DNA from 3 places in the Halobacillus sp. 12SKB genome. Region 1 is predicted to be linked to each of the others. Evidence: riboswitches for the same ligand, from Rfam matches in the RefSeq annotation. Region 1 holds a riboswitch; each other region holds the start of a gene.
The links. A riboswitch is a leader RNA that binds a small molecule or an ion and turns the genes downstream of it on or off. The one in region 1 is predicted to bind S-adenosylmethionine.
Positions count from the first base shown of each region.

Region 2: another riboswitch for S-adenosylmethionine. It lies ahead of ACQ4XT_RS09980 (methionine ABC transporter ATP-binding protein); the one in region 1 lies ahead of ACQ4XT_RS16475 (sulfite exporter TauE/SafE family protein).
Region 3: another riboswitch for S-adenosylmethionine. It lies ahead of ACQ4XT_RS01555 (Na+/H+ antiporter NhaC family protein); the one in region 1 lies ahead of ACQ4XT_RS16475 (sulfite exporter TauE/SafE family protein).

Region 1 covers NZ_JBRFWR010000001.1:3,299,543-3,305,915, reverse strand. The annotation lists gene fakA (fatty acid kinase ATP-binding subunit FakA) at 1-1,408, shown strand, start outside; gene ACQ4XT_RS16475 (sulfite exporter TauE/SafE family protein) at 1,445-2,326, opposite strand; SAM riboswitch class I at 2,448-2,544, opposite strand; SAM riboswitch class I at 2,715-2,821, shown strand; gene ACQ4XT_RS16470 (phosphoadenylyl-sulfate reductase) at 2,904-3,638, shown strand; gene sat (sulfate adenylyltransferase) at 3,652-4,791, shown strand; gene cysC (adenylyl-sulfate kinase) at 4,806-5,402, shown strand; gene cobA (uroporphyrinogen-III C-methyltransferase) at 5,416-6,192, shown strand; gene ACQ4XT_RS16450 (sirohydrochlorin chelatase) at 6,206-6,373, shown strand, end outside.
Region 2 covers NZ_JBRFWR010000001.1:2,075,177-2,081,549, forward strand. The annotation lists gene gcvH (glycine cleavage system protein GcvH) at 37-420, shown strand; gene ACQ4XT_RS09965 (toprim domain-containing protein) at 543-890, shown strand; gene ACQ4XT_RS09970 (thioredoxin family protein) at 902-1,213, shown strand; gene ACQ4XT_RS09975 (TlpA family protein disulfide reductase) at 1,352-1,774, opposite strand; SAM riboswitch class I at 1,865-1,971, shown strand; SAM riboswitch class I at 2,199-2,307, shown strand; gene ACQ4XT_RS09980 (methionine ABC transporter ATP-binding protein) at 2,391-3,416, shown strand; gene ACQ4XT_RS09985 (methionine ABC transporter permease) at 3,409-4,077, shown strand; gene ACQ4XT_RS09990 (MetQ/NlpA family ABC transporter substrate-binding protein) at 4,101-4,958, shown strand; gene ACQ4XT_RS09995 (carboxymuconolactone decarboxylase family protein) at 5,025-5,390, shown strand; gene ACQ4XT_RS10000 (YuzK family famiily protein) at 5,588-5,758, shown strand; gene sufC (Fe-S cluster assembly ATPase SufC) at 6,001-6,373, shown strand, end outside.
Region 3 covers NZ_JBRFWR010000001.1:303,147-309,519, reverse strand. The annotation lists gene ACQ4XT_RS01570 (ABC transporter permease) at 1-484, shown strand, start outside; gene ACQ4XT_RS01565 (ABC transporter ATP-binding protein) at 507-1,280, shown strand; gene ACQ4XT_RS01560 (ABC transporter substrate-binding protein) at 1,308-2,381, shown strand; SAM riboswitch class I at 2,452-2,559, shown strand; gene ACQ4XT_RS01555 (Na+/H+ antiporter NhaC family protein) at 2,697-4,016, shown strand; gene ACQ4XT_RS01550 (glycoside hydrolase family 3 protein) at 4,348-6,373, shown strand, end outside.

The sequences.
Region 1 (6,373 bases):
TCTATCTCAAATTTTCCGAGGTTTTTCAAAGACAATTGAAGACAAAGAAGTCATAACAACCAAAGACTTTTCAGACGCTCTTCAAGGCGGAGCCAATACAGCATATAAAGCTGTCATGAAACCTGTGGAAGGAACCATTCTTACTGTAGCAAGAGAAACAGCCGAAGCTTCTGTCGAGATAGCTGAAAAAGAGGAAGACTTCATTCCGTTTATTGAAGCAGTCGTTCAAGCAGCGAAGAAATCATTGAAGCACACGCCTGAACTGCTTCCAGTATTGAAGGAAGTAGGCGTGGTGGATAGTGGTGGACAGGGCCTTGTCACGATTTATGAAGGTTTCCTATCCAACTTAAAAGGAGAAGAACTTCCTGATCTTGAAGATACTGTATCGATGGATGACATGGTCAGCGCTGAGCACCACAAGTTAAATCAGGACTTCATGAATACAGAAGATATAGAATTTGGCTATTGTACAGAATTCATGGTTAAATTTGAGGAAGATAAACTTGCTGAACACCCATATGATGAAGAAGCTTTTCGAAATGAGCTTAGTGAAATGGGAGATTCTCTGCTTGTCGTCTCTGATGAAGACTTGATCAAAGTCCATGTACACGTGGAATACCCAGGTGAAGCCATGACCTTGGGGCAAAGATACGGTAGTCTTGTCAATATGAAGATCGAGAATATGCGTGAGCAGCATACGTCGATCGTTGGTGACAAAAAGAAAGCCAAGCCCAAATCAGAGGAAAAAGCAGAGTACGGAATCGTCACGGTAAGCATGGGAGACGGAATCAAGAAATTGTTTGAGAGTCTTGGAGCTACTGTTGTCATTCAAGGCGGTCAAACCATGAACCCAAGTACTCAAGATCTTTCGGAAGCGATTAAAGAAGCACATGCGAAACGTGTACTCATCTTGCCGAATAACAAGAATATCGTCATGGCTGCTGAACAAGCGGCAGAATTAGCGGATGTAGAGGTTGCTGTCATTCCATCAAAAACCATTCCTCAAGGAATGAGCGCACTTCTTGGCTTCAATCCGGAAGCAGATCTGGATGGAAATAAAGAAGAAATGCTCAGCCTTATGTCTGAAGTGAAAACAGGACAAATTACGTATGCCGTCAGAGATACGCAAATTGATGGGTTGGATATTTCCAAAGGCCATTTCATGGGAATTGCCGATGGTAAAATCTCATCCACAGACAAAAATGCGTTGACGACGGCTAAAACGCTGTTGAACCAAATGATCGATGAGGATGAAGATGAAATTCTGACCATCTTAACTGGTGAAGAGGCCGACGAAAAAGAGATTGCAGAACTTGAGTCATTCATTGAAGAAACATACGAAGATTTGGAAGTGGAGATCCACAACGGTGGACAGCCGATATATTCCTATATCTTCTCAATAGAATAAGTCGTTCAGAAACGCAGCTCCAGGAGCTGCGTTTTTTTATGCTTGCTTTTGAACCACTTTGACTCGAAGGTGATTTCTTATTGATACAAAGATAACTAAGAGATAGCCGGAGATCAGTGAAGTGTAGACAAATGTTAAAGTCGAATTACTGACTTGGATAGAAGATAGTAAAGTCCTTGCATTGGTAAGGATAATAAAACCTCCAGCTAATACTCCAAGAATAGCAGAAGGGAGGATTTTGACAAGCCAGGCGGCAATGGGTGCAGCTATAACACCACCAATAACGAACGAGGCAATGAGCAGCCAGCTGAATGAATGGTGCCCTAAAAAGATTAAGAAACCAGCCGTTGCAGAAATCGTTACCAGAAATTCGCTCGTGTCCACCGTTCCTATAACTTTTCTAGGAGCGATTCCCGATTGAGAAAGAAGCGCGGGAGTATTCACCGGTCCCCATCCTCCCCCGCCGACGCTATCCAAAAAGCCTCCTGCTATTCCAAGTGGCAAGAGGAAACGTTTGTTTACTGCCTTCTTTTCTTTAACGTGAGTTTTTTTCGAGAAGCATAGAAAACGAACTACGATATAACCCCCTAGTGTGAGTAGGAATATGGATATGTACGGTCTTATGAATTCTCCTGGGATATAGCTTAAAAATGCTGCTCCTAAAAAGGCACTGATGGCTCCAGGAATTGCGATCGACATGACAAGTCGTTTGTCGATATTGCCAAACTTATAGTGGGAAAATCCCGAAACAGCCGTTGTGGCAATCTGCGACATATGAATAGAAGCCGAGGCTACAGCAGGAGCAAGGCCGTACGATAGGAGGATGGTTGATGAGCTGAGTCCAAAACCCATGCCAAGTGCTCCATCCATTAATTGGGCTATAAAACCAATAAAAGCAAAAATCGTCAATTTATGCAAAATACACCACTCCTTTTAATCAATCCATGTTTTGAAGATATTTTATTATTCCTATGTATTTACTTGGTTTTATAATCAAAAAAATAAAACTCCCCCATCTGAAAGAAGGAGGAGTACCCACACCTTATCTTTCAGCCTTTTGGCTGCTGGAATGAGCACCTTTTCCAGGTTGCTGCGGGATCGTCAGACCAGGTTCCTCCCCCGACTCTTCATAAGGATTGTATGTGTAATTGAAGAATAATTCTAAAACTAACGGACATGGTTTTGTTTGTCAATCATATAGTATAAAAAATCAGAATTTTTTTGATTTTCCTGAAAAGGCATTGACATATGAGGATATGGAGCATATGATTTGTATCAACTTGTTTTTCAGAAAATTTCATACCTTTTCTTATCTAGAGAGGTGGAGGGACTGGCCCTTTGAAGCCTCGGCAACGGATCTATACAGGTACTGTGCCAATTCCAGCAAGTGTTAAGCACTTGAGAAGATAAGGAGAATGTAGTTTACGTTTATTCGTAAATGCCTTTCTTCTTATCGCGGAGAAAGGCATTTTTTCTTTTTAGAAAGGAGGAGGAAATGAAACAACCATCTGTTACCTACCAATCTTTTGAAAATCCATTTAAAGGTGATCAACCGAAAGACGACGATACGAAAGGAGCGGAGGAGGTCATTCGTTGGGCCTATACTCAATATGAGGATCTTGTGTATGCCTGCAGTTTCGGAGCAGAAGGGATCGTTCTCATCGATTTGATTTCCAAGGAGAAACCAGATGCTGAAGTTGTCTTCCTAGATACAGATCTCCATTTTCAAGAAACTTATCAACTGATAGAAAAAGTGAAAAAAAGGTATCCGAAGTTAAACATAAGGATGAAAAAACCTGAAATTACGCTGGAAGAACAAGCCGGGCAGTACGGTTCCGCCCTTTGGAAACGGAATCCTGACCAATGTTGTTACATTCGTAAAATTAAACCGCTCGAAGATGCCCTCAGGGGAAGAACGGCATGGATGTCTGGGCTCAGACGTGAACAGTCCCCCAGTCGTCAGAAAACGAATTTTATAAATAAGGATGAGAGATTCAAATCCATCAAAGTATGCCCCTTGATTCACTGGTCATGGGCAGACGTATGGCAATATATCCGATTAAATAGGTTGGATTACAATGAATTACATGATCAAAACTATCCGAGTGTGGGGTGCATCCCATGTACCGCCCCTGCTGACGATGATGGGAGGACGGGAAGATGGAAAGGGTTCAATAAATCTGAATGTGGGTTACACACGACGGAATCTTTGGGAGAGGAACATTCATGAAGGAGGAATTATTATGTCAATGATAACCCCGCACGGTGGTGTACTTGTTAACAGGTGGAAGGAAACGAAACCAGAGGAGTGGCCGGAAGATATCATCGAGCTTGATTCCATGGCCCTAAGTGATGTCGGATTAATTGCAAACGGTGCTTATAGTCCTTTAAAAGGATTTTTGAACAAGGAAGACTATGAATCTGTTGTCGATACGATGAGATTGAAGGATGGCACCCCATGGAGTATACCTATTACCCTCCCGATCACAGCAGCACAAGCACGCACGCTTGGAAACAAAGCCCGGTTGGTCAAGGACGGTATCGTGTATGGGACGATCAACATAACGGGTCGGTTTAAACCGGATAAGGAAAAAGAAGCTCAAAGCGTATACTTAACGACAGATTCTGCGCACCCTGGCGTGAACAAATTATACAAACGGGCAGATTGGTATGCAGCAGGCGAAATCGAGGTATTTCAAAGACCTCCTTACGAACATGAAAAAACATTCTATCTGGATCCGGAAGAAACAAGAGAGCTTTTTCAAAAACTTGGGTGGAAAAAAGTTGTTGGCTTCCAAACACGGAATCCTGTCCATAGAGCACACGAATACATCCAAAAAGCTGCGCTGGAGACGGTGGACGGATTGTTCTTAAATCCATTGGTGGGTGAAACGAAAAGCGATGACATTCCGAGTGATGTCCGGATGAAGAGCTATCAAGTCCTTCTTGATCAATACTATCCAAAAGAAAGAGTCACCTTGGCTGTTTTCAACGCGGCGATGCGGTATGCAGGCCCTCGGGAGGCCATCTTTCATGCCATCGTCAGGAAGAATTTCGGGTGTTCTCACTTCATTGTCGGCCGTGATCACGCTGGTGTAGGGGATTATTATGGAACTTACGATGCTCAGAAAATCTTCAGCCACTATGAAAATGGAGAACTTGGCATCACACCACTTTTCTTTGAACACAGCTTTTATTGCAACGCCTGCGAATCGATGGCTTCACATAAAACCTGCCCGCATGACAAACAACATCACATGATTTTGTCTGGGACGAAAGTGAGAGAATTGCTCCGTAAAGGGGAAAAGCCGCCAAAAACGTTCAGCCGCCCTGAAGTGGTGGACGTACTAATCAAAGGAATGCAGAAAGAAACCGTGGAATAGAAAGGGTGAAAATAATGAGTAAAAATCTTACCTGGCATGAGGCATCCATTGGCAGCGAAGATTATCGCAGGAAAAATGGGCATCAAAGCGGAGTACTCTGGTTTACAGGCCTTTCGGGCTCAGGGAAATCAAGCATTGCCAATCATTTGAATAAAGCTTTGTATGAAAAAGGGATCCAAACCTATTTGCTTGACGGGGATAATGTGAGACATGGATTGAACTCAGACCTCGGGTTTTCAGAAGCAGACAGGGAGGAGAACATCAGACGGATTGGGGAGGTAGCGAAACTCTTTGCCGATAGTGGCACCATCGTTTTGACTGCTTTCATTTCTCCTTATCAAAAAGACCGTGACCTGGTAAGGGCTTCTGTTCCGTCTGGGGATTTTATTGAAATTCTTGTCGACTGTCCTTTGGAAGAGTGTGAAAACCGAGATCCCAAGGGCCTTTATAAGAAAGCTAGAAACGGAGAGATCAAAGGATTTACAGGCATTGATGCTCCTTATGAAAAACCGCTTCAACCGGAACTTTTGCTCGATTCGAAAACGTATGATGCTGAAAACTGTGCAAAACAAGTACTCAGGTTTTTGCAAGATAAAAATTGGGTGAAGTGAAAGGGGCCGGAAGATGACAAACGTGTATATTGTGGGAGCGGGACCGGGAGATTACGACCTTATTACAGTGAAAGGGTTGAAAGCCATACAAAAAGCAGACGTCATTCTATATGATCGATTGATCAATCAAGAGCTTCTGGATGAAGCGAAGGAAGGCGCAGAACTTATTTTTTGTGGCAAACGTCCGGACCATCATGCCCTTAGTCAAACGACAATCAATCATCTCTTGTGTAAACATGCACTAAAAGGAAAAGTGGTTACCCGCTTGAAAGGGGGAGACCCATTCGTATTCGGGCGTGGAGGAGAAGAAGCAGAAGCACTCGCTAAAAGAAGCATTTCCTATGAAATCGTGCCCGGAATCACTTCAGGCATTGCAGCACCTGCTTATGCAGGGATTCCTGTGACCCACAGGGAATACAGTTCATCGGTTGCTTTCATTTCAGGTGTCCATAAAAAAGACAGTGATGAAGAAGCGTATTGGGAGCGAGTCGTAAAAAGTATGGATACCTTGTGCATTTATATGGGAGTAAAGAAGCTGCCTCACATATGTGAACGACTCTTGAAATATGGAAGACCTCTTCATACACCTGTAGCTTTGGTTCAATGGGGCACAACAGAAGGGCAAAAAACAGTGACTGGGACAATCGAAGACATCGTAGAAAAATCAAACACTATTGAGAATCCCGCGATGATCATCGTAGGTGATGTAGTTCGGTTACGAGAACGTTTGAAATGGTTTGAGTCTTCCCTGGAAGAAAACCTTAAAGAAATGGCCACAGGCATTGTGTGAAAGTGGGGGTACTATGAAAGCCGTTTTATATGTCAGTCATGGCAGTAGAAAAACGCAAGCGAAAGAGGAAGCCATTCGCCTATTGACCCAAGTTCAGCGAAGGATTGACTGCGAACTTTTTCATATTTGTTTTCTTGAATTGGCCGATCCGGATGTGTTGGAAGGCATCCGCCGACTTGTG
Region 2 (6,373 bases), 1.2 Mb from region 1:
TTTTGAACTATAATTATTTTTTTGGAGGTAATTTAAATGAGCGTACCTAAAGATCTGCGTTATTCTGAAGAACACGAATGGGTAAAAGAAGAAGGGGAGAAGGTTAGAGTCGGTATTACTGAATTTGCGCAATCAGAACTCGGAGATATCGTATTCGTAGAACTTCCTGAAGTTGGGGATGAATTAGAAGCGGATGAGCCATTTGGCAGCGTAGAATCTGTCAAGACTGTTTCTGAACTTTATGCCCCTCTTAGTGGTACAGTTGTAGAAGTAAACGAAGACCTGGAAGACAGTCCGGAGTTTGTGAATGAATCTCCATACGATAAAGCATGGATGGTTGTTGTTGAACCAAGTAACAATTCTCAAATCAACGACTTGATGACCCCGGAAGAATATGAAGCAATGATCGATGAAGACTAATAAAAGTGCATTGGACAGGCAGGGCTTTAAGAAACCTTGTCTGACATGATCGCGTTTGATCTTAATCATGTTCAGACCATGCCTGATTGGCATGGTCTGTTTCTATATAGTAGGTGATGAAGATGGATGGAGAACGAATCGTCATTGTTGAAGGAATTACGGACAAGAAGAAGTTGAATAAAGTTCTTGATGAAGAGATTGAAATCATCTGCACCCATGGTACTTTAGGAATCGAGCGCATGGAAGAAATGATATTTGATCATAACTTAGATGATCGTACTGTGTATATTTTAGTAGATGAAGATGACTCTGGTTACAAACTAAGAAAACAATTGACTGAAGAGCTTCCTCACGCCGAGCATATCTATATAGATAAGGCTTTCAGGGAAGTGGCAGCTACCCCGGAACCTGAATTGGCAAGAGCCTTACTCAGTAGACATTTCAACGTAAAGTCGATCTATTTAATATAGGAGGATGACTTTTGGAGGAAATAAAAACAACAGAAGTAAACAAGCTCTTCAATACTCCACAAAGGACCCTCACATTCGTTCACAGCCCTTTTTGTGCAACTTGTCATTTAGCACGTCAAATGCTAACAACACTTGAAGCTGTTTTTAATAGAGAAGTTTTTATGGAAATGAATGCTTCTCTACACCCCGAGTGGATGCAGCATTATAAGATAGAAAGTGTCCCATGTCTGCTTGTGACCAGAGGAGGAGAGGTAGAGGAAAAGATTTATGCGTTTCACTCTGTCTCCTATATGTATGAGAAAGTGGTAGGTTTTGTTGAATAGTGTTTATATTTCCCAGGAAATGACCGCTAGTGTAGAATTAAAAATTCTCTTCAATATTTAAGTGAGATGTGGAAGTTATTCAATAATAAAAAAGACAGCAAAGACGTTCCAACGTCTTTGCTGTCTTTTTTATGAAAATTACACGATTTCTCCTAATTTACTAACAATATCTAAAAAAGAGGCCTGATCGCCAAAATTAGCATGGATATCTCCTTGTTGATCAATGATGATGGTGGAAGGAACACCATGACAATTGTAGAGGTTATAAACGGAAGTTCCGTCATCAGAAAGAGTAGGTTGTGTTAGAAACTTTTCTTTGAATTCAATGCTCTCCTCTACATTCCGCTCTCTTCCAGTTACATTGATCGTCATCATCTTTACTTTATCATGGTCCATCGTTTTGTACAGCTGTTCTTTCATAGGTAAGTCTTTTCCGCAATCGGGACACCATGAAGCCCAAAAGGTCAAGACGATAACTTTCCCTAAGTCATCCTCAAGTTTATAAATAGAAGAGTGGTCGTTCATATAAGACAGTTCAAATAAAGGGGCTTGTTTACTCAAGGTCATTCTCCTTTTATTTAGCGGTGGTTATGGATTGACGCTCATCTATTCCCCATGCTAACATAATTATTAATTTCATATCGACATCTTCACTTATCCAGAGTGGCGGAGGGACTGGCCCTACGATGCCCGGCAACCGGCAGGTACACTGCACGGTGCTAATTCCTGCGAAGTCTTATGACTTTGATAGATGAGAAATGTAAAAATGACGAATCTCTTCTATTAAAGAAGGGATTTTTTTATTTTTTAAATTGATGGAATATTGGATGTTTTTGTGTGGATGATTTAAGGATTTCATTAGTGCAGGTGGGTTTTATTTTTCTGAACAATCTGTTTATGAGTTGACACAAAATTCGTACGGTGCTAAAATCCTCTTTGTACTACTTAAACGAGTTAAAGCAATAATAAGTTAATAAATTAAAATCTCTTATCCAGAGTGGCGGAGGGACTGGCCCGATGATGCCCGGCAACCGGCAATACTGTTTTGCTCAGGTGCCAAATCCTGCAAAGTATAAAGCTTTGACAGATGAGAGAACAGATTTTTAGGTATGAATAAAAACGCCATTCTGTTCTCAAGGACAGAATGGCGTTTTTTTGGAAGTGGAGGGAAAACAGCATGATTAAAATTAAAGGACTATCTAAGATATTCCACACGAAAGATCAAGATGTACGAGCAGTGGATGATTTAAGTCTAAATATTAACAAAGGGGAAATTTATGGGGTCATCGGCTATAGTGGGGCCGGTAAAAGTACATTCATTCGTTTACTGAACCGATTGGAAGATCCCACTGAAGGAAGTGTTCTTGTCGATGATCAGGAACTTACGTCTTTAAGCAAAGGGAAATTAAGGTTGGCCAGACAAGAAATAGGAATGATCTTCCAGCACTTCAATTTGCTCTGGTCACGAACCGTTCATGATAATATCGCTTTTCCTTTGGAAATTGCAGGGATCCCGAAAGCAGAAAGGCAAAAACGTGTCGATGAATTGATAGAGTTGGTAGGGTTAAAAGGCCGAGGGGGTTCTTATCCATCCCAATTGAGCGGTGGACAAAAGCAAAGAGTGGGAATAGCCAGAGCGCTCGCAAACAATCCTAAAGTTCTTTTGTGTGATGAAGCCACATCCGCGTTGGACCCTGAGACCACGGATTCGATTCTTGATCTTCTAGTGGATATCAACGAAAAACTCGGACTTACTATTGTTCTAATCACACATGAAATGCACGTCATCCGCAAAATTTGTCATCAGGTGGCGGTTATGGAAGATGGAAAGCTTGTTGAACAAGGAGAAGTGCTGGATGTCTTTCTTCATCCTCAAAAACCGGTTACGAAGAAGTTTGTGGATCAGGTGATGGGGGACCCGGAAAAAGAGACGTCCCTGCAGTTGATCAAAGATAATTATCGGTCCGGAGAAATCATACGCCTTCACTTTGTGGGAGAAAGTACAAATCAGGCATTAATCAGTGATTTATCAAGGAAGTTTGAAGTGGATGTCAATATTCTGCATGGAAAGATTACCCAGACGCAGAAGGGGGCGTACGGGACAATGTTTGTTCAGTTTGACGGAGACCAAACAGAAGTCCAGCGTGCCATTGAATATATTGAATCAACATCTGTAGAAGTAGAGGTGAATCCACATGTTTAATCAATGGTTCCCGAACGTAAGAATGGAAGACATGATTACAGCTACAAACGAAACTCTTTATATGACGCTGGTTTCTGTCGCTGGGACATTTGTTTTAGGTTTGCTTTTAGGGCTCCTCCTTTACTTGACCGGGCCCGGAGGTCTTTGGGCAAATAAAACGTTGAATTGGATCACTGCTTCCATCGTTAACATATTTAGAGCGATTCCTTTTATCATTCTCATATTATTATTGTTCCCGTTTACTGATTTTCTGCTGGGGACCATACGAGGACCGCAAGCAGCATTACCTGCATTGATTATCGGGGGGGCGCCATTTTATGCCCGTCTGGTGGAAATTGCGTTGAAAGAAGTTGATAAAGGTGTTGTTGAAGCAGCAAAATCTATGGGAGCGAAGTATTCCACCATCATTTTCAAAGTATTGCTTCCGGAATCGATGCCAGCTTTAATATCAGGGATTACCGTAACAGCTATCGCATTAATTGGATACACCGCAGTAGCCGGTGCAATCGGATCTGGTGGTCTCGGCGATTTTGCCTATTTCTACGGGTTCCAACGAAGTAACTTTGATGTTGTATTCATTTGTACCATTTTAATCATATTCATTGTGTTTATATTCCAATTTATCGGAGATGCCATCTCACGGAAATTGGATAAAAGATAAAAAATAAAAGGGAGAGAATTAAAATGAAAAAAATCTGGACAAGTTTAATTGCCGTGTTGCTTATCGTTGTTCTCGCAGCTTGCGGGTCATCGAGTGAGGATGAAAATACATCAGGAGCTGAAGGTGAAGAAGGTGGAACCAAAGAGATAAAGGTAGGAGCTACCAGTGTTCCTCATGCTGAAGTTCTTGAAAAAGCAAAACCTTTGCTTGAAGAAGAAGGAATTACGTTAGAGATTGAAGAATATCAGGATTACATTTTACCGAACCAGGACTTAGATGAAGGCCGTATAGACGCGAACTATTTCCAAACGATCCCTTATATGGAGATCCAAGAGGAAGAGAAAGGGTATGACTTTGCAAACCTTGGTGGTATCCATATTGAGCCTATCGGAGTTTATTCTCAAAAGTATGAAAGCCTGGAAGACGTTGAAGAAGGTACGACACTAGTTATGAGTCGTTCTGTCTCCACTCACGGTCGAATTCTGTCGCTCTTAGAGAAAGAGGGACTGATCAAGTTGGATGAAAGTGTTGAAAAAGTAGATGCTACTGTGCAGGATGTTGTAGAAAACCCTAAAAACATTGAATTTGATACAGGAGTAGATGCTGCCAACCTTCCACAAGTTTACCAACGTGAAGAAGACGTACTTGTTGCGATTAATACGAACTATGCCATTGAAGCGGGACTGTCGCCTAGCGAAGATTCAATTATTCTGGAGGAATCTGATTCTCCATACGTGAACGTTGTTGCTGCAAATAGTGATGATAAAGACAATGAAGCATTGAATACACTTGTAGAAGTTCTTCGTTCTGAAGAGATCGTGAACTTCATAAAAGAAGAATATGATGGTGCTGTTGTGCCGGTATCAAGTGATGCTGAATAACGGATAAAATGGGTGGCTGCGGTTTATACTAACCGCAGTCACTTATTTTTATTGGGAGGTTTTCATATGCAGGAGCAAAATATGACGTGGACGCAAACGTATTTACATGATTATAAAGAAGGAATGGGAGCCTTCAGAGAGCACATGCCGGAAGTTTCTCATAAGTTTGATGAATTTACACAAGAATGTTTTAAAGCTGGAGAACTATCTAAAAAAGAGAAGCAATTGATGGCATTAGGAATCAGCATTGTTGCACAGGATGAGTATTGTATGATCTATCATACGAAAGGCTGCGTCGATCAGGGCGCAACAGAAAAGGAAATACTGGAAGCTTGTGGTGTTGCAGCTGCATTTGGTGGGGGAGCGGCTTTAAGTCAAGCTGTAACACTTGTACAGGATGCGTACATGGATTTGACGACAACGGTCAATTAATTTAAATAATTAGAAAATTGAAGTAAATTGAATGTATTCTATATGCTCGCCTGCGGTAAACGCTTACATTAACGATGAGGATTTGTTTTGCATGAATTTAAAGTTTCAAGGGGTTTTATTTGGGTATAAGAATTATGGTATTTTAAATTGTGTAAATAATCTGAAAGGATTGATTCGTTATTAGTGACGATCTGAACTTGAATTACACTGCTGATATGGAGAAAGCCATGCACCAATCCCATAACATGAGTTATGCGGAGTACAGCAGAAAGTTGGATACACGCTTGAAAGTAGAGGAAAAACGCCAACGTGAATTCGAAAAGAGTCAGAAAATGTTTGCCCAGGTCGACCGTCAATTGCATAGATAATAAATGATAAGAAATGAAAAAATCAGGTGTGTTTAGCCACCTGATTTTTTCATGTTATAATACACATGAAAAATGTAGAAATTTGTTTGTTGTCTGGTCATTTCCTTGGCTTCAGCTAATGGGAAAAAGTTGATAACAAGCACTAAATGATATAAGATTGTAATGAGAATAAATTGAGAATAGTTCTTTGTTTCCGATTAACTTGGACATTCTATAAAAATAGATACTGGAGGTATTCATTTATGGCAGGATCAACTTTAGAAATCAAAGATCTTCACGTAGAAATCGAAGGTCAAGAAATCCTTAAAGGTGTTAATTTAACAATCAACGGTGGGGAATTCCACGCTGTTATGGGACCGAACGGAACTGGTAAATCCACACTAGCTTCCGCAATCATGGGTCACCCTAAATATGAAGTGACAAAAGGTGAAGTATTGCTTGATGGCGAAAACGTCCTTGAAATGGAAGTGGACGAGCGAGCTCAAGCAGGTCTATTCCTAGCTATGCAATATCCTAGTGAAATCAGTGGTGTAACAAACTCTGACTTCTTACGTTCTTCTATTAACGCACACCGTGAAGAAGGCGATGAAATCTCTCTTATGAAATTCATTAAAG
Region 3 (6,373 bases), 3.0 Mb from region 1:
CCGGCATTTCCTGTCGCCACTCATCATGGCACTGATGCCGATTCCGACGCTTGCGCTTCTGCCAATTATCATCATTTTATTCGGAGTCGGTGAAGTATCTAAAGTGGTGACGATCGCCGGGAGTGTTTTTTTTCCTGTTGTCATTAATACGGTGGCGGGTGTTGTGAACATTGACCGCATTTATTTGGATGTTGCGAAAAATTATGGAGCGGATTCGAAACAGTTCTTCTTCAAAATTGCTCTACCGGGTTCCCTTCCGGTCATGCTTGAAGGTATTCAGATGGGGCAGGCGATTGCACTGCTGACAATTGTCGCAGCGGAAATGATGGGAGCCAACTCAGGGATTGGGTATTTGATCTGGACGTCGTATAAGGCCTTTTTGTTGAAGGAAATGTTTGTCGGGCTTGTGCTCATTTCGTTCTTCGGCTACTTGTTTTCAATCATTCTCCGGGGACTGCAGACCAAACTGCTGCCATGGCGCTAACTAATGAGAGGAGCGACAGGGGATGGAGGCTAAAATATCGATTAAGGATTTAACGAAAGTGTTTTATAAAAAAGAGAGCCGCGTGACGGCATTAGAAGGGATTTCGCTTGATATTGCAGACGGGGAGTTTGTCTGTCTCGTCGGACCGAGTGGGTGTGGGAAAACGACGCTGCTCCGGATTTTAGCTGATTTAGAAAAGCCGAGCGGGGGATCGTTTTCAATTGCGAAAAGTAAAAAAGAACGTCCGCTGCAGTCGATGGTTTTTCAGGAACGCGGGGTCATTCCGTGGTTGACGGTTGAAGGCAATGTCAGTTTCGGATTGAAAATGAGGCATATGCCTTCAGATGTGATCAAGGAGCGGACGGCTTATTATTTGAACAAAGTGGGCCTTGAAAAATTCGCTAAACTCTATCCAAAAGAGTTGTCAGGCGGGATGAAGCAGCGCGTCAGTATTGCCAGAGCGTTTGCAAACGATCCAGAAATCCTTCTCATGGATGAACCATTTGCTGCACTGGATGAGCAGAACAAATTCATTTTGCAGGAAGAATTATTGAATATTTGGTCAGAGACGAAGAAAACAGTCTTATTTATTACCCATAGCATAGATGAAGCGCTCCTACTTAGCGATCGAATCCTGTTAATGAGCTCGCAGCCCGGCACTATCATTGATGAAAAGCGTATTGACCTGCCGCGGCCGAGGAATATGGAGCAGGTACGGGCAGATCCTTTGATGGCGGAACATTTTGTCGAGATTTGGAATCATCTTCAGGATGAAGTGCAGCGTTCGCGCAAATAGTGGAAGAAAGGGGATTGGAATCCCATGATGAGAAAAGTATGTCATCTATTTTCTTTTTTGTTTATCATTTTCATATTGTTCGGCTGTGGCTCCGGGGATAGTGGGGAGGGTACGGGCAACGGTGAAATCATCGACGGTGATTTTGCTCCATTGGATAAGGAGGCGACGGTGGTCATAGCCGAAGACGGGGCTGCATCGGGAGCCGGCTTTTATATCGCCGAGGAAAAGGGATATTTTGATGATTACAATATCGATATAAAGTTCACGACGTTTGCGAATAGTGACGACATGCTTCCAGCGCTGGCAGCGGGTGAAGTGGATATTGCCGGGGGCGTTTCCACAGCTTCCTTTTTCAATGCCATCGCCCAGGGCATAGACGTAAAGATCATCGCTGATAAAGGGCACTATTTTGATGGCAGCTCGTATTTCAGCTTTGTAATCCGTGAAGATCTGCAGGATGAAATCAAAGAGTACAGCGACTTGAAAGGAAAGCGGATTGCGGTTTCATCAAGGAATGCCGTGGATGATTATATCTTCCAGCGGATGCTCGAGCACGCGGGTCTAACCGAATCCGACGTAGAATTCGTCCTCATGTCTGACTTTGGAAACATGCTTGCAGCTATGGGCAACAAGTCGATTGATGCCGCTCTTCAAATCGAGCCATTGATCACTCAAGGGGAAGCACAGAACCTGCACGTTCGTTTCGGTGACGCCACAGATTTCGCTCCGGATGCACAGATTGCCATGGTGCTTGGATCGCCTGATTTCATCGAAAAAGAAACCGACGTGTCTGTGCGCTTTATGGCTGCCTATTTGAAGGGTGTGCGTGATTACAATGATGCATTCCTTCACGATGAAGGTCTGGATGAAGTGATTGATATCATGACGAAACACACAGCGCTGAAGGACGCAGAAGTTTGGAAGAAAGTCGGTGTGACGGGGCTTGATCCGAACGGGGAAATGTTTATTGACGATATTAAGAAACAGTTCGAGATGTATGACGCAAACGGCGCCATCCGTGGAGATATTGACTTCAATGATGCAATCGACACCTCTCTTTCGGAAGAAGCGATGGAAGTGATCGGGCGTTACGATCGATAACATTTTTTCTGAAAAAAGCTTGTCTTCGTATGGTTTTTATTGTAAAGTTACCATTAACTCAATTGAATATTTCTTATCAAGAGAAGCAGAGGAACTGGTCCTGTGAAGCTTCAGCAACCACCAACATCGGTTGGCCGGTGCTAATTCCAGCAAGTGATGATCGCTTGAGAGATAAGAAGGAATGAACGGATACGATTCAAGAGCCTTCTTATGTGAGAAGGCTCTTTTTTAATGGTCGCCTTCTTTTGGATCAGGGACTTTTCTCAGGATAAAACCAACTATTCTGATGAGTTATATAATAAAGGAGGTCAAATCATGACAAAACCATTGAGCAACGCTTTCGCACTCATTCCATTTGCGATCTTTATTTTACTATTTATCGGATCGGGTATTGTGATAGGTGATTTTTATAAAATGCCAGTTCTTGTCGCCCTGTTCGCTGCGATTCTCTTCGCCTTAGCCATGAACCGCAAAACAGATTTTCAAACGAAAATATCCCAATTGACGAAAGGGGGAGGGCACCCCAATATCATCTTAATGGTTATTATTTTCCTGCTTGCGGGTGCTTTCGCTGCTGTAGCGTCTGGAATGGGCGCTGTTGAATCGACGGTCAATCTCGGCTTAACCTACCTGCCTGGCGGCTGGATGGTCGTCGGATTGTTTGTCATCGGCTGCTTTATCTCGATATCCATGGGGACGTCCACAGGTACGGTTGTTGCCCTTGCACCGATTGGAGTAGGCGTAGCCGAGCAGACAGACATCGGTCTTGCCTTAGTCATGGGAGCGATTGTCAGTGGTGCGATGTTCGGGGACAACCTTTCTGTCATATCGGATACAACCATTGCCGCTGTACGTACTCAGGGTACGGAAATGAAAGAGAAATTCAAAGCAAATTTCTTTATTGTTCTACCTGCAGCCATCATCACGGCCGTTATTTTTGGTGTGATGACGGCGGATGCATCGGCCAGCCTGAATGAGAACTACACGTACAACACTTTGGAAATTTCACCTTACTTAGGTGTACTAGGATTTGCTATTGCTGGAGTAAACGTCATCTATGTATTGATCGGAGGCATTATTTTTGCCGGCGGAGTCGGACTTCTGCTTGGTAAGTTTTCCGGCATGGAATTCATCACCTTCGTTGGTGATGGCTTTTCGAACATGCAGACGCTTGCGATGATCGCGATCTTGCTGGGGGGTCTTGTGGAATTGATCCGGGCGAATGGAGGCATCGAATTTTTGTTGCAGGCCGTGAGCAGAAAAGTGAACTCCAATCGTGGTGGGGAGCTCGGCATTGCAGGGATTGTGACCGCCATCAACTTTTCTACAGCGAACAATACAATCTCCATCATTACAGCAGGCCCACTGGCCAAACAAATTTCTGATCAATATGGGATTGAAGGACGACGTTCTGCGAGTATTCTCGACATCTTTGCCAGTTCCGTGCAGGGAATCATTCCTTATGGCGGGCAGATTCTTGCTGTTGCGGGTGTGGCGAGTATATCTCCTGTCGCGATTGTTCCGTTTTGCATTTATCCCATACTCACAGCTGGAGCCGGTCTTTTAGCGATCGCTTTCCGTTATCCGAAGTTCACAGTTGAAAAAAGAAAAGCGGTGTTTAAGAGCGCTTCTTAAGAGGGGAAGGCACCTGATTCAGGTGCCTTTTCATGTGTATTTTTTTTACACTAAAATTTTTAAAAACTGATATATTATTTTAAAATGAGTCTATTGAAATAGTAGGAAAGCTTTGGGAAATGGAGGTGAATAGAATGATTAGGGCCTTAAGTGGTATAGACGACTATATCTATATCCGTTACGCTTTTATTACAAAATGTAAACGTTTGCAAAAATATTTCTCCTGGACCGACATTATGAAGGGCTTTGTTTTTCGAAAATGTTTTGCAAAAGGGTCTTTTTGGATAGGAAGGAACCTTTTACAAATAGATAAATCAAGGAGGAATGGCGAATGAGATTGGCGGGCAAATGGATGTTGATCTTCACACTGACCATTGGCATGATGCTGCCATCATGGTTAATGGGTACAAAGGTGGAGGCGGATGAAGGTAACGGATTATCGGATTTAATTATCTTTGAGAATGTACCACAGGCAGATGTAGCGATGGAAGGGAATGAGTTTACTCTTTCCGCACTGAATGTGTATGAAGATGGACATTTCACTAAAGTGAGTGAAGGACTCGTTTGGAAATCGAAGAATTCAAACGTTGCTACTGTCGAAGATGACGGTACGGTCACATTTACAGGAAAACCTGGACGAGCATGGGTGACGGTATCGAACGGTGATTTTAAAGATCGGATTGCCCTTGATTTTAAACCGGACCACTTCAAAAAAGGAAAGCCGGAATTTAAACCGACCATCAAAAAGCAGGATGGTGATCGTTACGACCTCGTCCAACATGCTCTTTCCAATATGACAATGGAGGAAAAAATCGGTCAGATGCTCATGCCTGATTTTAGGAAATGGGAAGGCGAAAATGTGACGGAAATGCTTCCTGAAATTGAAGAGATGGTACAGAAATATCATCTTGGCGGAGTCATTTTATTCCGGGAAAACGTTGTAACAACAGAACAAACAGCGAAGCTTGTTTCTGAGTATCAAGCAGCCTCCGAAAAATACGGCCTTCTTATGACCATTGACCAGGAAGGCGGGATTGTGACACGTCTTCAATCGGGGACGGACATGCCTGGAAACATGGCCTTAGGTGCCACGCGTTCGGAAGAAATCGCTGAAGACGTAGGATCTGTGATCGGGGCTGAACTATCCTCTCTTGGGATCAACATGAACTTTGCCCCTGTCATGGATGTGAACAATAATCCTGACAACCCTGTCATCGGCGTTCGTTCTTTCGGAGAAGATCCGGAACTTGTCGGAAACATGGGTGTGGCGTATACGAAAGGGCTGCAGCAACATGGGGTTGCGGCAACGGCAAAACACTTCCCGGGGCATGGGGATACGGCGACAGACTCCCACCTTGGACTACCTGAAGTCCCATATGAGCTGGAGCGTCTGAAGGAAGTTGAACTGTATCCTTTCCAGAAGGCGATGGATGCAGGTATTGATGCGGTTATGACCGCCCATATTACGTTTCCGAAAATCGATGATACGAAAGTGATTTCTCAGAAGGATGGGTCTGAAATTGCCCTTCCAGCCACTCTTTCTGAAAAAGTACTGACAGGATTGATGCGTGATGAGATGAGTTATGAAGGAGTCGTCGTTACGGACGCTTTGAATATGAAAGCCATCGCCGACCACTTTGGACCTGTCGATGCCGTTATTCGTGCAATCAATGCTGGAACAGACATTGCGCTCATGCCTGTAGGTCTCGAAGAAGTTGCTACAGGTGTCTATGAAGCTGTAGAATCTGGGGAAATTCCAATGGCTACGGTTGAAGACTCTGTCGAACGGATCCTTACATTGAAATTGAACCGCGGCATCATTAAAGAAGAAACACCACAACCGCTTGATGAGAAAATCACAGAAGCGGAAGAAGTCGTCGGATCAGAAGCACATAAAGCTGTGGAAAAAGAAGCGGCTGAACGTTCCATTACACTTGTGAAAAATGAGGGGGTCCTTCCTTTAGAAGCCTCAGGTGATGAAGAGGTTGTGGTTATAGGTAACTCGTTTATTGGTGACCTTGCAGATGCTGTATCTGACCACCATTCAACTACGACCATGATCAGAACGGGTGAACGTGAATTAACGGCCGAGCAAGAACAGATGGTAGCTGAAGCGGACAAAGTCATCTTCGGAACATACACGTACAATGTGTACACGCGTTCGGCAGCCCATCCACAAATGCAATTGATGCAGGATGTAATGGCGAATACCGATGCAGAAGTGATTGGTGTTGGCATTCGAAACCCTTATGATATTATGGCTTATCCAGAAGTGGATGCTTATATCGCACAGTACGGATTCAGAGACGCAAGCTTCGAAGCAACGGCCGCTACCATTTTCGGTACAAACAATCCGA